Regions from separate parts of the Bacillus sp. MN7755 genome, predicted to be linked through region 3. Evidence: riboswitches for the same ligand, from Rfam matches in the RefSeq annotation. Region 3 holds a riboswitch; each other region holds the start of a gene.
What was found. Region 3 has a riboswitch for thiamine pyrophosphate ahead of thiC (phosphomethylpyrimidine synthase ThiC). Riboswitches for the same ligand answer to the same signal wherever they lie in the genome.

Region 1 (6,456 bases), on a different contig from region 3:
CCCAATACACAATATTTCCAGACCGGTAATCATTAAGGCTTAGCGCTTGTAGTTCTTGTTGAAACTGATTCATTTTCATGACCTCCGTTTATAAAATACAACCCCATCGATGCTTTCCTATATTTTTGTTCGTTACATCTAAGTAGAAATAGCGCTATAAACTAAGTTAAATACATACACCAACAAAGTATGACTTATCACTAGATGATGCACCTTGTTCATATACCTATTTTTACTATGGGCTCATTTTTATAAATAGAAATTATAAAATTTGAATTCTAGCGTCATATCTTCATGCTTACTAAGCTCAATTTATTTCTCAATAACCATAATGCCGTATCCTGTACGTTCAAGGTAGAAATTCATTCCATTACGTTGTGCATCTGAAGTTGGAACAGTAACGAAATATGTTAATCCATTTGATTGTTTAATACATGTGGCAGAAGTTTATCCAGTTAATGCGTAGAAAATTAAATTAACTAACTTATCGATATGCCATTTCGCCATATCCGCAGCACTATCGACTTTACACAAATCTGACAAGAAAAAATGTTATAGATAGGTATTATCCATACCTATCTATAACATTACTTCTATTCTTTATCCAATTACATCTTTTACTTCTGTATTCACTGGCCACTTTTCTAAAGTATAAGCCATTTCCCAAAATGAATATTCATATTGGCTACTAATAATAAAATGTTGTTTCATTCGATTTCGGTCTGCCTCTGTTACTTTTTCAGCTATTGCATCTAATCGTGTAATTTGCTCTTCAACTAATGTTCGGAACCAATCAGATCCATAAGCAGAAATCCATTCGTTATAAATCGGCTCTTCTGGCTGACACTCTTTTAAACGCTCACCAATTTCATAATACAGCCAATAGCAAGGTAAAATTGCTGCAATGATATCGCCTAAATGTCCTTCATACGCAGCACGATACATATGTGAAGTATATGCGTATGCAGTTGGAGCAGGGATAAAATTATCTTTTTCTTCTTGTGTTATCCCTAGTTTCTTCGCAAAATTCTCATGTAATGATAATTCCGCCTCATATGTATTTTGGGCATGGTGTGCCATACGAGCTGTCGTTTCTAATTCCAGTGCTTTTGCAGCTCCTAAAGTTTGTACTCTAGCAAAGTGACTTAAATAATATGAATCTTGAAGCACGTAATAGCGAAAACTAGCTAAATCTAATGTTCCTTCACCAAGTTTTTTTACAAAAGGATGCTGAAAACTAGCTTCCCAAATTGAATCTACTTCTTTACGTAACGATTGTGAAAAAGTCATGTGAATTCCTCCAATAATTAATTTAATATAAGTATTTATCCACAGTTATTAACGCTTTAAAATAAAAAAACTTTCTTTACAGGCGTAAAGAAAGTGAAATTGACAGTATTTATTCATGAAATAACAATGTCTTTCCCACTTCCCTACGCTGGCATTAACCAGATCAGGTACTAAGAGTCTCAAATCCCCATTTGATCTCAGCCTATAATAGGCCCCCCTAGTGGATAAATATTTAATTTTCGTATTGTATTCATCATAACATACTTCATGTTACTGTCAAAAGTATTCATGATACTGCTACTTAAAACCCTTCTTCTTCCCTTACTCTTAATGAAGTTTCAATAATCATATCTAATAGTTTGCTATAATTAATTCCCGCTGCATCTGCACTTTTTGGTAGTAGACTTGCTTGTGTCATCCCTGGTAATGTGTTAACTTCCATTACATATGGAATACCGTCTTTCACCATCATATCAACCCTTGCATAAACACTACATTTTAATGCTTTATAGCAAGCCAGTGACGCTTTGTTTACACGTTCTTTCAATTCAACTGGAAGTTCAATAACTTCTTCAATAGTACCAGCATCATCATATTTCGCATTGTAATCAAAGAACTCCGCCGCGTGTCGAATTGAAATGATGGGTAACTGTTTTCCATCAAAAATGGAACATGTAATCTCGTCACCTTTTATATACTTCTCTATTACTACTTCAGAATCCCATTCAAACACAGTTTCCAGCATTGAAATTAATTCGTCTTTATTATAGACAATCTTTACTCCAACACTTGACCCACCAGAGTTTGGTTTTACGACTAACGGAAATCCTAACTTATCTAACTCATCAAGATTTAGATCCTCCATTTTTGTAAGTTCAATCCAATCTGGTGTTTCTATTCCTTCATAACGTAAAATCTTTTTCGAAATATTTTTGTCCATACATATACCGCTAGATAACATATTGCTCCCGCTATAAGGAATACCTAAACTTTCAAGCGTTCCTTGAACAGTCCCGTCTTCTCCGTATTTTCCGTGTAATGCGAGCAGCGCAAAATCAATGTCTTTCGCTTTTTCGATTAAATCCATTTTTTCGTTTAACGTAATTGGAACTATGTCATACTTACTTTTATCTAAATGTGCAATCATTTCATTTCCAGTCATAATTGATACTTGTTTTTCAGAGGATACTCCTCCCATAATAACGCCAATTCTCATTTCCTCAACTCCAAATTTCATTTTTTATTGTATCACCGATTATTTTAATTCCCCGAACTATTTCTTCTTCTTTCAGACGTGAAAATCCTAATCGAAAAGTATTCGCTCCTCCTCCATCAGAGTAAAAAACATCTCCAGGAGAAAATGTAACTCCTTGCTCATAACACTTTTGCAAAAGAGTTCGGGCATGAATTTTTTCATCTAACTCTATAAATAAATGAAGTCCACCATCACCGGTCATCCTTTGAAACGGAATGTACTCGTTACACGCCCCAACAGCTAACTCATATTTTTTCTTATAAACAGATCTTGCCTTTTTTAAATATTTTTCAAAATATCCTTCATGTAAATATTGAAACAGAACAGCTTGATCTAAAGTAGATGTATGAATTGTTCTTGCTCTTTTTACACTTTCTAAATGATGGATCAGCTCTTTATCTGCAATGATCCATCCTACACGTAAACCAGGGAAAAGTACCTTCGAAAAGCTACTAATATAAATCACATTATTACCAGCGCCAGCAAAAGTTAATAATGGTGCTAAATGTGAACCTGAATAACGTAGTTCCTCATTAAATCCATCTTCTATAATAGGAACCTTATATTTTGAAAATAATCTCATCAGTTCCGTTCTTTTCTCTGAACTTGTAACAATACCGGTTGGATTATGATAGGAAGGAATTAAATATGCAAAATCAAACTCTTTTTCACGCAAGCTTTTTTCAACTTGATTCGTATCAAGGCCATCCTCATTCATATCAATACCATGAACTTCAAGGCCATGTAAGCGGAACAGCTTCAACGCAGCATGGTGAGTTGGATTCTCACAAATAACTCGACCTGATTTTTTCGATAATGAGGATAGTACTATGTCTAATCCTTCGGTAAATCCATTTGTAATTAAAATATCTTTGTTCGAAATATCTACACCTTTCATTTCCATATAATGAAGTAGATAATTCATTAACGGTCTATAACCTTTTGCGTATCCGTAGTTTAATACGACATCACCTTCAATGGACATACGAGTAAGAAAAGCTCTTTTGAAATTTTCCACATCAAATAGCTTTTCATCCGGAGCGATGCTGTTAAAAACAATCATTCCTTTTTCCCAGCGAACACCATGTTTCATTAAATCTAATTCATCCGCTAATAGGGTAACTGTATTAAGTTTATTTTTCCAATCTATTTCAACAGACGAAGTGTTGCTTATATCAACCTTCGCAACAAAATTCCCTTTTCCTTTAACTGCATAAATGAGCCCTTCTTGCTCCAAATCTGCATAAGCAGCGAGTACAGTATTTCTGCTCACACTTAATAATTCACTTAGTTCCCTTGTTGAAGGTATTTTTTGATCTCCGAGCAAATGCCCTTTCATAATCATCTTTTTTAAATAATCTTTCAATTGAATATAAACGGGACGATCTTTCACAACTTTAAAATCTTTAAACAATTTCTTCCCCCCTGCAATTATTTTTACACATTTATTTCATTCTCAAAAGGTCCACTACATATGTATTTTTTATAAAGGGCGGTACGCTCTTATAAATCTTTTCGGTACAAGTTAATTACATCTTTTAACGCTGCTGCTGCGGCTCCACGTGGATTTGATGCACCACCAATTGTAGTAACTTGGCCCATCGTATCTGTAAAGAACGTAATCCCTTTTTCTGTACCATTTACTTTTGCTAGTGGATGATCTCTGTCTATTTCGGACGGTTCTACATGAAGAACCACGTTACCATCCTTATCCTTATTTGCTGAAGCTATTAATTTAATATATTTATTTTGTTCCTTCGCATTTCGAATTTGTTGTTTTGTAACATGTTCAATTCCTTTTATATGTATATCTGTAAGCGTCTTCTCTGTTCCCATTAAACTGTTTGTTAAAAGTAACAATTTACACGCACTATCAGAACCACTTACATCTAATATTGGGTTTGTTTCAGCAATTCCCTTACTTTGGGCTTCTTTCAGTGCTTCTTCAAACGTAACATCTTCCTCATTCATTTTCGAAAGAATATAATTTGTTGTCCCGTTTAATATTCCTTCTATTTTTTCAATATGGCAACCAGCTAAACTAAATTGACCAATATCGAGTGTCGGTAATGCCGCAGCAGTTGCACCGCTATATCGAATTCGTACATTTGCCTGCTTTGCTGCTTCATTTATTTCTCTCCAGTTTGTAACGAGTGCGCCTTTTGAAATTGCAACTACATCCATATGTTTCTCAATCGCTTGTTTTATATATTGTTTTCCTGGATTTCCATCTTTAAGGTTTGTAACAGTTGATTCTACTAATACAGTACCATTTATCCCATTTGTTGCACGTTCATTCGGATAATAGTCTAAATATTTTTCAATTGCAGCGGTACCGCCACCATACATCAATAAATGGTGAATAGATAAGCCATCTTCATTATGTATTGCAATATTTCTCCCTAATACGCCACTTACAACTAATTGAATCCCATATGTTTCATATATATATGAATATTTTTCATTTAATAATTTTATAAACTCTCTGCCTACTGTTCCATATCCTGATAATACAACTTGAATTTTCATAATATCCCCCCATATTTTTCTACCAAATCCCTCTTTCAATATAATATAAAGCGCTCTCGAATTCCATCGAGAGCGCTTTATTATTACCTATTTCGGTAAACGTGATAGCTTTTCAGCAATTGTTCTATAAAACTCTGGAATGCTAGAAAAACCTAACGTGTCTGAAATACTTAATCCTACCATGTCGAGATGGTCCCAATTTGCTTTCGTTTCGATATGATTCCATTTTCCAACCTGTAAAGACTCATTATTATTTACAGCTGTATTAGAAGAAGGTGCAATCATAGAATTTGTATTTACTACACCATCATTTTGCCACCAAGAAGTATCAATTAATGGACGGTTTTCTTCATATCTCGCATAAGAACCTAAGAAAAATGCATTCCCCATTAACACTTTATTCATCGTTATATGAGGTAAATGTAAACCTGTTATAGGTGCTGCTTGTGATGCATGTCCACTATAGGATAAGTAATACACATCCGGTTGCGTCTTTACCCAATTATTTAACTCCTTTGCACCATCTGTACTTAAATCCCATTGACTTATATCTTTTGTATTTTTCCAAAGTGAACTATTTATAATGCGATCAGTATATTGGAAAAAAGACTCTCCAGCATTCTTCTTTATACCCCATTGATCCAATTTGAAATCATATAACGATAAATTATTGTTTCCTCCAAAACTTGCAGCTGTAATGAGTAAATCTTTAACGAACGGTAGCAGAAGACTACCATCCGCAAGTGTTGTACCATTGTGAGGGGTTGCTAATGTTGTAACACTATGAACATATGATTTCTCACCTTCAAATAGTGGTGATATTTTGATGTTCGGGTGATTTTTCACATAATTCTTTTCTTCAAAACTACCTTCTTTTAATAGCTGTACTAATGCTCTAGTCGTTTGTCCACCCATGCTATGCCCAACTAAATGAACTTTATTTGTTTCACTCCAATTCGGTGCAAAGCCACTATATGTTCTGCCAAAACGATTATGTCCATGTTTCTCGGCATGTGCGGCACCATAGTCTACTGTTCCACCGTTAATTTGGGCATACAATTCACATGCACGGTCCCAGTTACTAGAAACAGGTCCAACAGCTGCGGTATGTACAGTATAACCATTTCTTTTTAAATCCTCCTGTATATCATGAACACCGCCCCAATATTTTACGCCAAGCATTTCTTCTCTACCCCATCCAGCAAATCCATTCACTAATATGATCGGATAATTATTTTGGTGACCCTCTTCAGCGTATATAATTTTCGCTGAGAATAAACCTACAGTCATTAATGTAAAAAAACATATTTTTAAAAATAACTTCCCCATACTTTCTCCCCCTAATAAAACGTTTACATTTTTCTTTAAAAAAATTCACAGCC
Region 2 (6,456 bases), on a different contig from region 3:
CAAGTCCTCTAGTCGGCATCCTTTAGGGGCATAGTTTAAAGGTAGAACTGAGGTCTCCAAAACCTCCAGTGTGGGTTCGATTCCTACTGCCCCTGTAAAGTATATGGGCCTATAGCTCAGCTGGTTAGAGCGCACGCCTGATAAGCGTGAGGTCGATGGTTCGAGTCCATTTAGGCCCACCATATATTATTCCGCAGTAGCTCAGTGGTAGAGCTATCGGCTGTTAACCGATCGGTCGTAGGTTCGAGTCCTACCTGCGGAGCCATGGCCCGTTGGTCAAGTGGTTAAGACACCGCCCTTTCACGGCGGTAACACGGGTTCGAATCCCGTACGGGTCATAAAAAAAGAGTCAGCACATTGCTGACTCTTTTTTATTGTGCGTTAATCCTCTTTTATCTACTGATTTTCCTGAAATAAATAAAGGGATTTAGGAAAAACTATGGTATGTATAAAAAGGAGGAGACAAAAATGACACGAGTGAGAGACCTTATGAGTACTCATATTGTACATTGTACACCGCTAGACAACGTATACGAGGCTGCTGTAAAGATGAAAGAAGAATCGATTGGATTGATTCCGGTTGTTGAAAATGAGCAAGTTGTTGGGCTTGTTACAGACCGAGATTTAGTTGTTAGAGGCATTGCTGAGAAACATCCTGGATCTAATAAAATTACAAATGTAATGACAACAAATATTGTTTCAGTTTCTCCTGATGATTCTATTGAAAAAGCTACAGAGTTAATGGCACAGTATCAAATTAGACGATTACCAGTAGTTGAGAGTGGTCAACTTGTTGGAATGCTAGCATTAGGTGATTTAGCTACAAGAGAATCGGCAGATGATCAAGCGGGATTTGCTTTAAGTGAAATCTCGGAGCATACGGAATGAAGAGAGACTTTAATTAGTGGGATAAGTTACGTATAAAAATCAGATGCATTATTCTAGTATATATGGATTAAGCTAATATGTTAGCATGATGTATCTGAGACATTATATAATAAGTATACGGTTAGTAATTTCGACAGTTTATTTAAATTTGTCATTCCTAATTTTAAATAAGAGAAAAAATGATATACTGATAGATATAAGTATTATGATAGATTTCGAATATAACAATATTTATTATTAATGATGTAATAATGGATTAATATTTCCTATGTAGACAAAAGGGAAGGGGAATTATATGAGGGCTGTACAGCGCGATCCAAATTGGAATTTGGTTACAGATACATATATAGAACCAAATAATTTCGCTGAATTATTTTCTTTGCTTGTACCTTGTCATCCAAAAGGTGAAGGGAAAGAACGAACTATATTAGTGTGGAAAGAAAAAGAATTTTATAAAGAAGAAAATTTAGCGGCATTTATCGTATATGGAATGAATAAAGCAAAGAATTTACCGCAGTTTCATAAAGATGAAATTCCAACTTTAGTACGTATTCTTCGCTTATGCCAAGAGATTGGTTGGTATGAAGAAGCAAATACTTTTATGGTAAATCAAGGACTAGCTGAGTTTGTTCACACTTCATTGGAATATGAAACGTGGGATCTTTTGACGCAAGCGGTTGCTTTAAACTATTTAATTATTAAATATCGTATTGGTGAATTGACTGATGGGGATGTAGAAATTTGGGATAGAGTTAAATTTAATGAGAAATGTATAAAGGATTGTAAACATCTATTATCCCATAAAGAAGTATTGGAATTTACATTCTTTTATATGTGTAAGAGAGCTAAATTCCTATCAAAGGAACAATTAAATAGTGATATGATGAGTCTAGCGATGTATTGTAATACTTTTGTGTATGATTTATATACACATGACTTATTACGGAAATATCGTAAGTGTACAGACTTCCTATCATATTATGGACCTAGTCAAGCGGTATTAGCTTGTCAAAGAGCTGTACTTTCTCAAATTTCAGATCGATTAGACCCATTAAAGACTACTCATGTAGATGATTATTTATATGTAATGAAAGATATGATGGAGCATATGACGATAGGAATAATGGATCGATATGATCATTTTATCGGAAAGTTATTATCATATGTGCCATTTTTCGAAATGATTCAAGTTCCACAGCATGCATATTATTGTGAAGAATTACTGTATATTTGTAAGGGCATTGAATATAAAGAAGAAATATTACGCAATTATATATTTATACAATTACATGATTGTCTGCCATCATTCTTTAAACTATTTCTTAAAAATAAGCGTTATGCAACGATTCATGACATTCTGTTCTATTGGTGCGATGATGAACAAAGGATGAGCTTGGAGAAAAAATATAATCTTAGCTTTATTTATGAAAAATATGCTTGTGGGTAAAGAGCATTTTCTATATAAATTAAAAAGGATCTCACATAAACGTGAGATCCTTTTTTTGTTAGTAAAGCAAGGAGAATGTGATTAAGACGAGAAATAACATTCCATAAAGGAAAAATTGTGCCGTATTGCTTTCTTGTATACCAAAAAAAGTATTTATTTTTTTATATAAATTCAATATATATTTTAGCGGATTATCTTTGAAAGATTGGTACACAGTGTCTCCTCTTTCTAAGCTTCTTGTTCGTGTTTTTTGTTATTAGGGACATGAATGTATCTAGCTATGAATAGTAAAACAGCCATAAAGAACACAGGAAATACGGTAGATAAATAAAAACCATTACTAATAATATTTGTTATTAGGGCACTTAATAGAAAGATGGCATTATAAATATGTGCAATTTTTTGTTTTAGTTTAACTTGAAAGGATTCCATCATAATTTCTAAAGCGACAAAAGCAATGATAATAGATAAAAATACAGTATTTGTATTGTAAATGATTAAACAACAGATTAAACCTAAAAAGGCTAAGTATTCAATTAAGAGAGGTATATTGATATTGCGTGGCATACAATTTACCTAACTAAATATGGCAGTGGGTTTACTGCATTTGTTTTTTCAAAATTCCATTCTCCATTGTGTAATTCAAAATGAAGATGTTGCCCGTATGAATGACCTGTGTTTCCCATATGACCTACTAATTGTCCAGCCTGTACTTGATCACCAGCTTGTACAGTGCGATCTTTCATATGAGCATAGACTGTTGTATATAGTTTCCCGTTTAGTTGATGAGCGATGAACACAACATTGCCATAGCTAGCTGAATAATATGATTTCACAACTTTACCTGCAGCCGCAGCTTGGATAGAGACATTACCCTGAGCTGCAATATCTATCCCATAATGCATTTGTTCCCAGCGCATATCAAAGGTTGAGCTAATTCTTCCTTGAGTAGGGAATTTGAAAACTGCTGGAATGGAAGTAGGTTGAGCTGTTTGAGTTTGTGATTGCGTTTGATTTTGCACCACATAATGCTTTGCTACATATCCGTATCCTGTGCCAAAACGAATTTTATACCAAGTTCCGACAGTTTCCACTACTTGTATTTGTGTACCATTTTGTAATGAACCAAGTAGTGCACTACTTGTACTAGCATTGCTACGTACATTAAGTTTAGGTGTTGCAACTGTGTATTTCGTATTATTTTGAACTGTGATGCCTTTTACTAAAGGCTGTGAACCATTAGACACGAACGCCTTTTGTACGTAACCTGTTTTGCCATTATGTAAAATTTTATACCACTCACCTTGTTCTTCTTGAATGGTAACGAATTTCCCATTTGGTAATACATCTAAAATTGAAGATTCTAAATTAGGTTCAGAACGAACGTTTAATGCATTGGCATTAACAATGTATTGATTATTAGATTGAAGTTTGTTTTTTAGTAGAATAGCATCTTTTTGTACGTAACCTACTTTATTATTAACAGATACTTTATACCAGCTATTAGTTGTTTCAAGTATGTTTACTTTCGTATTAAAGCGAATTGTATCAATTGATGAGCTATTTGCGTTATCTTGTGTATGTAAGGCTACTTGATCGACTTTGACATATCCAGTTTTCACGTTAGATAATTGTTCAGCGTTGGCTGTTTGTACAGTTGTTTCTCCCATAGAAGGAAGTAAAGAGGCAATTGCGACAGTAGTTGCTGTTAAAGCAGTAGCTTTCATATTCATATAATAGAGACCTCCTCTAGTTGTATAGTTGTAATTTTATTATAGTATAAAGATATAATATAGTGGGTGTATTCACATAAATGTAATATGAAATCAATAAAAAAATAAATTTTTTGAGGATAATGATTCCTTATTATCCAATTAATTGGGATAATAATTTCTAAGATAGAATATAAGTATTATATAGTTTTGTTATTTTGTTGACAATTGAGAAAATTAAAACAGTTGATGATGTCTTATTACGGTGTTATACTGACAGTGATAATTTCATAGTTTGCTAGGAGAGCTGGTGTTGCCAGCTGAGAGTAGGCCGTAAGCCTTTGATCCTTTTCATTACCTGATCTAGATTATGCTAGCGTAGGGAAGCAATTCGGACACTAATAATGAGTCCCCGTTTCTTTGCGTATAGAAACGGGGCTTTTTTATTTGAAAATTTCATATTGAAACCACTAGGGGTGCTTGTTGTGCTGAGAGAGGAATAATCCTTAACCCTTATAGACCTGATCTAGGTAATACTAGCGAAGGGAAGTGGAGCAACGAATAAATTATAATTTTATTTGCTGTAACCACTTCTTATTTAGAAGTGGTTTTTTATTTAGATATATAAATTGAAAGGGGATAGAGAAATGAAATTTTGCGATAGATTATTAGAAACTGTACAACCAGTTTGGGAGATGAGTCATAATCATCCGTTTGTAGTAGGTATGGGAGATGGCACGTTAGAAAAAGATAAGTTTCAGTATTATATTATTCAAGATTATTTATATTTGTTAGATTATGCAAAGCTATATGCGATTGGTGTTGTAAAAGCAACGAATCCACAAGTAATGGGGAAATTTGCTGAACAAATTGATGGCATATTAAATGGAGAAATGACGATCCATAAACAATATGCAAAAAGACTTGATATTTCTATAGAAGAGATAGAATCTGCCAAACCATCTGCTAAAAATTTAGCCTATACAAATTACATGATGTCTGTATCTCAAAATGGCACACTTGCGGAATTAATAGCAGCACTTCTTCCATGTATGTGGAGCTACTGGGAAATTGGAAAGCGTTTAAACGATATTCCTGGAGCAAGAGATCATGAGTTCTTTGGTGAGTGGATTCAAGGATATAGTTCGGAAGAATACGGTAACCTTTGTATTTGGTTAATAGATTTATTAAATGAAATGGCAGTTGGAAAGTCTGACAAAGAGCTAGATCGATTAGAGGAGATTTTCCTATATTCCAGTCGATTTGAATATTTATTCTGGGATATGTCCTATCGTAAGGAGATGTGGGGATTTGAGGAGCAAGAACATACTACAGTTTCATAATGTTTCTTTTCATTATGATGAGAAACCAATCATCAATGAATTAAATGCTTCTATACGAGATAAAGAGTTTGTAAGTATTATCGGACCGAGTGGATGCGGGAAAAGTACTTTATTTCGCCTTATTACAGGTTTAGAAGAAGCAAGTACGGGACAGATAGAGCTGACAGAAACAAAGAGCCATCCTGTAGGATATATGCCCCAAAAAGATATGCTCCTGCCATGGAGAACGATTATTGAGAATGCTGCCCTGCCGCTAGAGTGCCAAGGTGTACAGAAGAAAGAAGCACAAATAAAGGCAAAGGAACTGTTACATAAATTTGGCTTACAAGGGTATGAGACAAAATATCCGAAAGATTTATCTGGCGGTATGAGACAACGCGTATCTTTTATTCGAACTTTATTAACAGGCGGGGAGATATTGCTGTTAGATGAACCGTTTAGCGCGTTGGATGCTTTAACGAAGGCATCTTTGCAAGAATGGCTGTTTGAACAATGGAAAGAGTGGGAAAAAACAATTTTATTTATCACTCATGATGTGGAAGAAGCATTATTTCTTTCTAATCGAATTTTCGTTGTAGAAAATCAACCGATAACTACTTTAACCGAGAAGATTGTACCGCTTGATTGTAATCGGACAAGAAAAGATTTATATAAGCATGAAGTGTTAGCGCTTAAAGATGAGCTTCTTAGTATGTTACAAAGGCAGGTACTCGTATGATGAACCGGTTGAAGGAACTATTACCTGCCCTTACACTTTCTAGTATTTTACTTGTCATGTGGGAAATAGGCGCAAGAGTTGTAGATGAGATGTACATTTTACCGTCACCGTCTGCAATTGTAATGAAGATATGGAAACTAAAAGATATATTATTTACGGTTCATTTGCCGGCAACATTAAATGTCGTTTTAATAGGGGTGGCTATTTCTATCGTACTTGGGGTAGGGCTAGCGATGTTAATGAATGCGAGTAATTGGATGGAGAGAGCATTTTATCCATTATTAGTTGCCTCACAAACGATTCCGATTACAGCGCTTGCTCCACTCTTCGTTTTATGGTTTGGATATA
Region 3 (6,456 bases):
CTTATGCAAGGGCTAATAAAGCAATTCCCATGGTTTACAGTTTCTATCGTTTTATTCGTTATCGGGTACTCTTCTCTTTGGTGGACAAACAAGAAGTACGATACACTAGGATACCCTCGCATTGCTGTCTTAGCAATCGTCGCTCAATATGCATTTGCAAGTTACGCTTACGGTGTCGCGCATTTACCATATATTATTTATCCTGATGTAACTGTATTTACAAGCTTTACAACGACAGAAACATTCTATGCATTGCTTATTCTATACGCAATTGGAATTGCAATTTTGTTACCAGGATTTATTTTCTTCTGGAATTTATTCTTGAAGGATCGAACTTTTTTGAAGGAAAAATAATGGGGAGTCTGTTCCAAAAGATATTTTGGGATGGACTCCTTTTGTCATGTTTTGTCGGTAAATCGATATATTTTAAAAATCGCTGATATATTTTGAGTTGCGCCGATATATCTCAATAATCGCTGATATATTTTGAGTTGCGCCGATATATCTCAATAATCACCCATATAAATTTCATTTACTATCTTACTGCCCAACTAATTTATAGACTCCTCTCACAATAGTTATTTCACTAGTAGTGACACTTGTCCTTTAGCTTGAAAAACACATATTCACTTCATTCCATTATATGCCTAGTTCTTCTTATTTTTTGCTGAATATACTACCAATACAGACCTTGAGACAAGCTACATTGGTTTAAGGAAAAGTAGAAAGGTAGGTAAAATATGAGCATTGAAATATGGATTACTATTATTGTATTCTTCTTAACAATGATTGTTGTCTTTTGGCGACCCCGTGGTTTAAATGAGGCGTGGCCGGCAGCAATTGGTGCTGGCATTATCCTGATTACTGGACTTGTATCAAAACCAGACGTCATGGACATTATCAGTAAAATTGGCGGTGCCTCCATAACAATATTAGCGACCATCGTTATGGCGGTTATATTAGAAAGCTTCGGCTTCTTCCATTGGTCCGCAGCGAAACTTGCAAATTTAGCAAAAGGCTCCGGTCGCCGTTTATACTGGTATATTCAATTATTATGTTTTCTTATGACTCTTTTATTTAATAACGACGGTAGTATTTTAATTACAACTCCAATTTTAATTCTTCTCCTAAAAAATCTTCAATTAAAACCTCATCAACAAATCCCTTATTTATTAAGCGGTGCTTTAATCGCTACTGCATCTAGTGCACCAATTGGTGTAAGTAATATCGTAAACTTAATCGCATTAAATATCGTAAATATGACTCTTTATATGCATACTGCTATGATGTTTGTACCTGCAACATTAGGACTATTGTTTATGTCATGGCTTATGTACACAGTTTTAAAGAAAAAACTACCAGAAAGATTACCTGTTTCTTCATATGATATCGAAGAAATGTTCTTCACAAAAAACTTCCATCCATTAAAAGGAAAAAATTCTGTTGATACGAAACAAAAACGGACAAGATTTATGTTGAAAGTATTAGGCTTCGTCTTCCTTATGCGCTGTCTTCTATTCGTCGCATCCTTCTTATCTATCCCAATTGAAATTGTTGCCGTACTCGGCTCACTCGTTCTTCTCATCTGGAGATGGTACTACTTACGAACAAATCCTGTCGACATTTTGAAAAAGACACCGTGGCACATTTTAATTTTCGCCTTCTCTATGTACGTCATTATTTACGGACTTCACAACGCAGGATTAACAACAGCACTTGTAAATTGGCTCGAACCAGTTGTAAGTCAGCATCTACTCTATGCTAGCTTTGCAATGGGCGGACTTGTTTCCCTCCTCTCTAACATCTTCAATAATCACCCTGCACTTATGATTGGTACGATTACGTTAACAGAAATGGGACTAGACCCAGTCACATTAAAAACTATCTACCTCGCAAATATTATTGGTAGTGACATCGGTTCACTATTATTACCAATCGGTACGCTAGCTTCCCTCATTTGGATGTATATACTGAAACAAAACAAAATTAAAGTAAAATGGAAAGACTATTTAAGTGTATCCCTTATCGTTATTCCTCTCACAACAGTCGTCACATTATTCCTCTTATACTACTGGGTACACCTCTTCTTCGCCTTATAAACGACAGAAGCCCCTTTTGCTACCGTCTTAGCAAAGGGGGCTTCTTCTATATTTAAGTTAGGTACTACAGTGTGATCAATCAAGTAAAGAGGTGTAACGTGTTATTGGTATAAATGACTACCAGTGTCTTTAAATTCTTTCGCTTTCTCTTTCATCCCTTTTTCAATTGCTTCTGTCGTTTCTAAATCATTTTCTTTCGCGTATTCACGAATATCATGTGAGATTCTCATACTACAAAACTTCGGTCCACACATGGAACAGAAATGAGCCGTTTTCGCGCCTTCTGCTGGCAATGTTTCATCATGGTACTCCATCGCGCGCTCAGGATCTAAAGATAAATTAAATTGATCGCGCCAACGGAACTCGAAGCGTGCTTTTGAAAGTGCATCATCACGCTGATGAGCCGTTTTGTGCCCTTTCGCAAGATCAGCCGCATGCGCAGCGATTTTGTACGTAATAACCCCCGTGCGAACATCATCTTTATTCGGTAAGCCTAAATGTTCTTTCGGCGTTACATAACAAAGCATCGCCGTTCCAAACCAACCAATCATCGCAGCTCCAATTGCCGATGTAATATGGTCATAACCTGGTGCAATATCTGTCGTTAACGGCCCAAGTGTATAGAACGGCGCGCCCTGACAAATATCAAGCTCTTTCTCCATATTCTCTTTAATTAAATGCATCGGTACATGTCCAGGCCCTTCAATCATCACTTGCACATCATGTTTCCAAGCAATTTTCGTTAATTCACCAAGTGTTTCAAGCTCAGAGAATTGTGCCTCGTCATTTGCATCTGCAATCGAACCTGGACGTAATCCATCTCCGAGAGAGAACGAAACATCATACCGCTTCATAATTTCACAAATCTCTTCAAAATGAGTGTATAGGAAGTTTTCTTTATGGTGGAATAAACACCACTGCGCCATAATTGAACCACCGCGGGAAACAATACCTGTCGTACGTTTTGCCGTAATTGGAATGTAACGAAGTAATACTCCGGCATGAATCGTAAAGTAATCCACGCCTTGCTCCGCTTGCTCAATTAACGTATCACGATACACTTCCCACGTTAAATCTTCTGCAATTCCGTTTACTTTTTCCAGCGCTTGATAGATTGGTACAGTTCCAACTGGTACAGGCGCGTTACGAATAATCCACTCACGCGTCGTATGAATATTTTTACCTGTAGATAAATCCATAATCGTATCTGCACCCCAGCGCGTTGCCCACGTCATCTTCTCTACTTCTTCTGCAATAGAAGAAGATACAGCAGAGTTTCCGATATTTGCATTGACCTTCACGTGGAAATTACGTCCAATAATCATCGGTTCTGCTTCCGGATGATTAATATTCGCTGGTAAAATGGCACGACCTTCTGCAATTTCCTTACGAACAAACTCAGGCTCTACGCCTTCACGAATCGCAACATATTCCATCTCAAACGTAATAATGCCATTACGCGCATAATGCATTTGCGTAACATTTGCACCTTGCTTCGCTCTAAGCGGCTGGCGATCCATTTGCGGGAAAATAGGTGTATGTTTCGAAGCCACTTTCACACCGTCATCCTCTGGTTTCACCTCGCGCCCTCCATATGCCTCTACATCCCCGCGCTCTAGAATCCAAGAGTGGCGCGGCGTTGGAATCCCCTTTTCCAGCTCTACTTTATACGCCGGATCCGTATAAGGACCGCTCGTATCATACACACGGATTGGCGGATTTGAGACGCCGTTCGTTTCGCTTTGTTCAATCTCACGCATCGGCACTTTCATACCTGCGCGTGGTCCATCTACATATACTTTCTTACTCCCTGGTAAACTCGATTTCAATTCAATTTGCTCAGCTGAAACAGATTGTTTCATAACCTTTGTTGCCTCCCCTGTTCGTGACAAGGACGAGATATGGCCAGCGTATGCCAAAATAAAAAGAGCCAGGTCCATAAAAAAATAAGGACCTGGCTCATAAAAGACATCATTATGTAAAGCCGTTAACTTCCCTACGCTGGTACGAGCCAGATCAGGTCCAAAGGGTTAAGAAGATCACGCGCTTCTCTCTCAGCCTACGCATACGTTAGGCACCCCTAGTTTATCACTGATTTAATTTTCAATACTTTCCCATCATACACGATAATCTGAAAAATGCAAAGTTTATTTCTTTTGTTACTTATGGAATCATCCACGTTAAATAATATGCCTGTACATACGTCATAATACCAACAATAATTACAAAGAATAAACTATGCTTCACTGTGAAGCGGAATAAATCTGATTCTTTTCCAGCAAGTCCAACTGCCGCACAAGCAATTGCAATTGATTGCGGAGAAATCATTTTTCCTGTTACACCACCCGTTGTATTTGCTGCAACGAGAAGTACTTCAGATACACCAACTTGTTGTGCTGTAATTGCTTGTAGATTTGAGAATAATGCATTCGCTGACGTATCGGAACCTGTTAAGAATACGCCAATCCAGCCTAGGAATGGTGAGAAGAACGGGAATAGTCCGCCAGTTCCTGCTAGTGCTAATGCTAGTGTAGAAGATAGACCAGAATAGTTTGCGATAAATGCAAATCCTAATACGAATCCGATAGATAGAATTGGCATTTTCAATTCGCTTAACGTTTCTTTAAATGTTACTACTGCATCTTTTACACTCATTTTCAAAATAAACATGGAAATGAGACAAGCAATTAAAATCGCTGTTCCAGTTGCTGATAATACATCGAACTTCAAGATTGCCTCGTAAGGCGTCGCTTTATTTACAATAGGCTCTGCCTTCATTACCAAATTATGCAAGCCTGTAATTTCAAACTTAAATACAAGGCTTTCTAACACGCCTCTTGGAGCAAATAATGCTTTAAAGAAACTTTGACTCCAAATGACTACCATAACCGTTAATACGATAAATGGAGACCATGCCTTTACAACTTTTCCTAACGTTAATTTCGGCATCGATGCCGCCGTTGTTGTTGCAGCTACTTCACTATTTGCTTGCCCGGATTGATAGATTTCTTTCGGTTGCCATACTTTTAAGAACAACGATAAACTAACTAAACTTACAAGTGCTGACGTAATATCCGGAAGTTCTGGTCCTAAGAATGTCGCTGTAATGAACTGCGTAATTGCAAACGAACTACCCGCTACAAGTAAAGCAGGCCAAGTCTGTCTTACCCCTTTCAATCCATCCATTAAAAATACGATAAAGAACGGAACAAATAATGATAGAAACGGTAATTGATGTCCAGCCATTTGTCCGATTTTATGTGGATCAATACCTGTTACTTGTCCAGCAACTGTAATCGGAATTCCCATCGCTCCGAACGCTACTGGTGCCGTATTTGCAATTAAACAAAGACCCGCTGCATATAAAGGATTTAACCCAAGGCCTGCAAGAAGTGCTGCCGTAATCGCTACTGGTGCACCAAATCCTGCTGCCCCTTCTAAAAATGCTCCGAATGAAAAACCGATTAAAATAACGAGTAAACGATGGTCATTCGTAATGGATAATACAGATGCACGAATCACATCGAATTGACCTGTTTTCACAGAAATTTTATATAAAAATACCGACATAATGATAATCCAAGCAATTGGCCATAATCCGTATAAAAAACCATATCCGGTCGCTGCCATCGCCATCGTGAACGGCATCTTATAAGCGAATAACGCCACTAAAATTGTAAGTACAACCGTAATAAATCCTGCCACATACCCCTTCATGCGGAAAACTGCTAAAGCTAAGAAAAAAAAGATAATCGGAATAAGTGCGACCGCTGCCGAAATCCAAATGTTTCCGAACGGATCATAAACTTGTGTCCATGTGTTCATTGTTCTCTCCCCCTAAAGAATCCCCTTTTAAATAGAATAACCTCATCAGTAGACTATCAGGTCATCATACCTTTAAGCCTAAAAATAAAAAAACGTTTAAGAAAACGTTTTCAATAACTTTCATTTATACTGTACCATAACAATTTCCATTAAAAAAGATTTTTTTGAAAATTTTATTATTTCATCAGAAAATCTTACAAAATCGTCACGTTCTTGTAATGTTCATCGATAGTAAGCTTGCCAAAACTATTGCATAATAATAGTATAACAACGGACATTATTTATGAGGTGATATATATGAACGGAAACAAAATATTAGCAGCTTTATCTTACTTTAGTGTATTATTTGCCCCTATCTTATTCCCTATTATTGTGTGGATTGTAGGCGATGCTGAAACAAAACCACATGCAAAACGTGCTCTATGGACACACATTATTCCAAGTATCGCTACATTCATTGGCGTAACTATTTTAGGATTTATGGGTCTTGGATCTGATCAACCAGACGTAACACTTGGAATCGGTACAATGA

Region 1: linked by a shared signal. The riboswitch ahead of tenA (thiaminase II) and the one ahead of thiC (phosphomethylpyrimidine synthase ThiC) in region 3 are both predicted to bind thiamine pyrophosphate.
Region 2: linked by a shared signal. The riboswitch ahead of tenA (thiaminase II) and the one ahead of thiC (phosphomethylpyrimidine synthase ThiC) in region 3 are both predicted to bind thiamine pyrophosphate.

The regions. Positions count from the first base shown of each region.
Region 1 is NZ_BTRL01000013.1:182,617-189,072, reverse strand. Features, by position in the region: gene ACYVEC_RS15795 (heterocycloanthracin/sonorensin family bacteriocin) at 1-73, opposite strand, end outside; gene ACYVEC_RS15790 (N-acetylmuramoyl-L-alanine amidase C-terminal domain-containing protein) at 313-432, opposite strand; gene tenA (thiaminase II) at 601-1,290, opposite strand; TPP riboswitch at 1,414-1,519, opposite strand; gene ddlB (D-alanine--D-alanine ligase) at 1,592-2,506, opposite strand; gene pdxR (MocR-like pyridoxine biosynthesis transcription factor PdxR) at 2,511-3,959, opposite strand; gene ACYVEC_RS15770 (homoserine dehydrogenase) at 4,049-5,074, opposite strand; gene ACYVEC_RS15765 (esterase/lipase family protein) at 5,162-6,403, opposite strand.
Region 2 is NZ_BTRL01000019.1:1,704-8,159, forward strand. Features, by position in the region: tRNA gene ACYVEC_RS21770 (tRNA-Thr) at 1-18, shown strand, start outside; tRNA gene ACYVEC_RS21775 (tRNA-Trp) at 25-95, shown strand; tRNA gene ACYVEC_RS21780 (tRNA-Ile) at 106-182, shown strand; tRNA gene ACYVEC_RS21785 (tRNA-Asn) at 191-265, shown strand; tRNA gene ACYVEC_RS21790 (tRNA-Glu) at 267-338, shown strand; gene ACYVEC_RS21795 (CBS domain-containing protein) at 469-888, shown strand; gene ACYVEC_RS21800 (DUF3965 domain-containing protein) at 1,184-2,335, shown strand; gene ACYVEC_RS21805 (hypothetical protein) at 2,564-2,902, opposite strand; gene ACYVEC_RS21810 (SH3 domain-containing protein) at 2,908-4,068, opposite strand; TPP riboswitch at 4,338-4,449, shown strand; TPP riboswitch at 4,510-4,612, shown strand; gene tenA (thiaminase II) at 4,695-5,390, shown strand; gene ACYVEC_RS21820 (ABC transporter ATP-binding protein) at 5,359-6,108, shown strand; gene ACYVEC_RS21825 (ABC transporter permease) at 6,108-6,456, shown strand, end outside.
Region 3 is NZ_BTRL01000001.1:292,378-298,833, forward strand. Features, by position in the region: gene ACYVEC_RS01565 (cytochrome d ubiquinol oxidase subunit II) at 1-354, shown strand, start outside; gene ACYVEC_RS01570 (arsenic transporter) at 741-2,099, shown strand; gene thiC (phosphomethylpyrimidine synthase ThiC) at 2,201-3,961, opposite strand; TPP riboswitch at 4,076-4,191, opposite strand; gene lldP (L-lactate permease) at 4,263-5,924, opposite strand; gene ACYVEC_RS01585 (DUF4870 domain-containing protein) at 6,222-6,456, shown strand, end outside.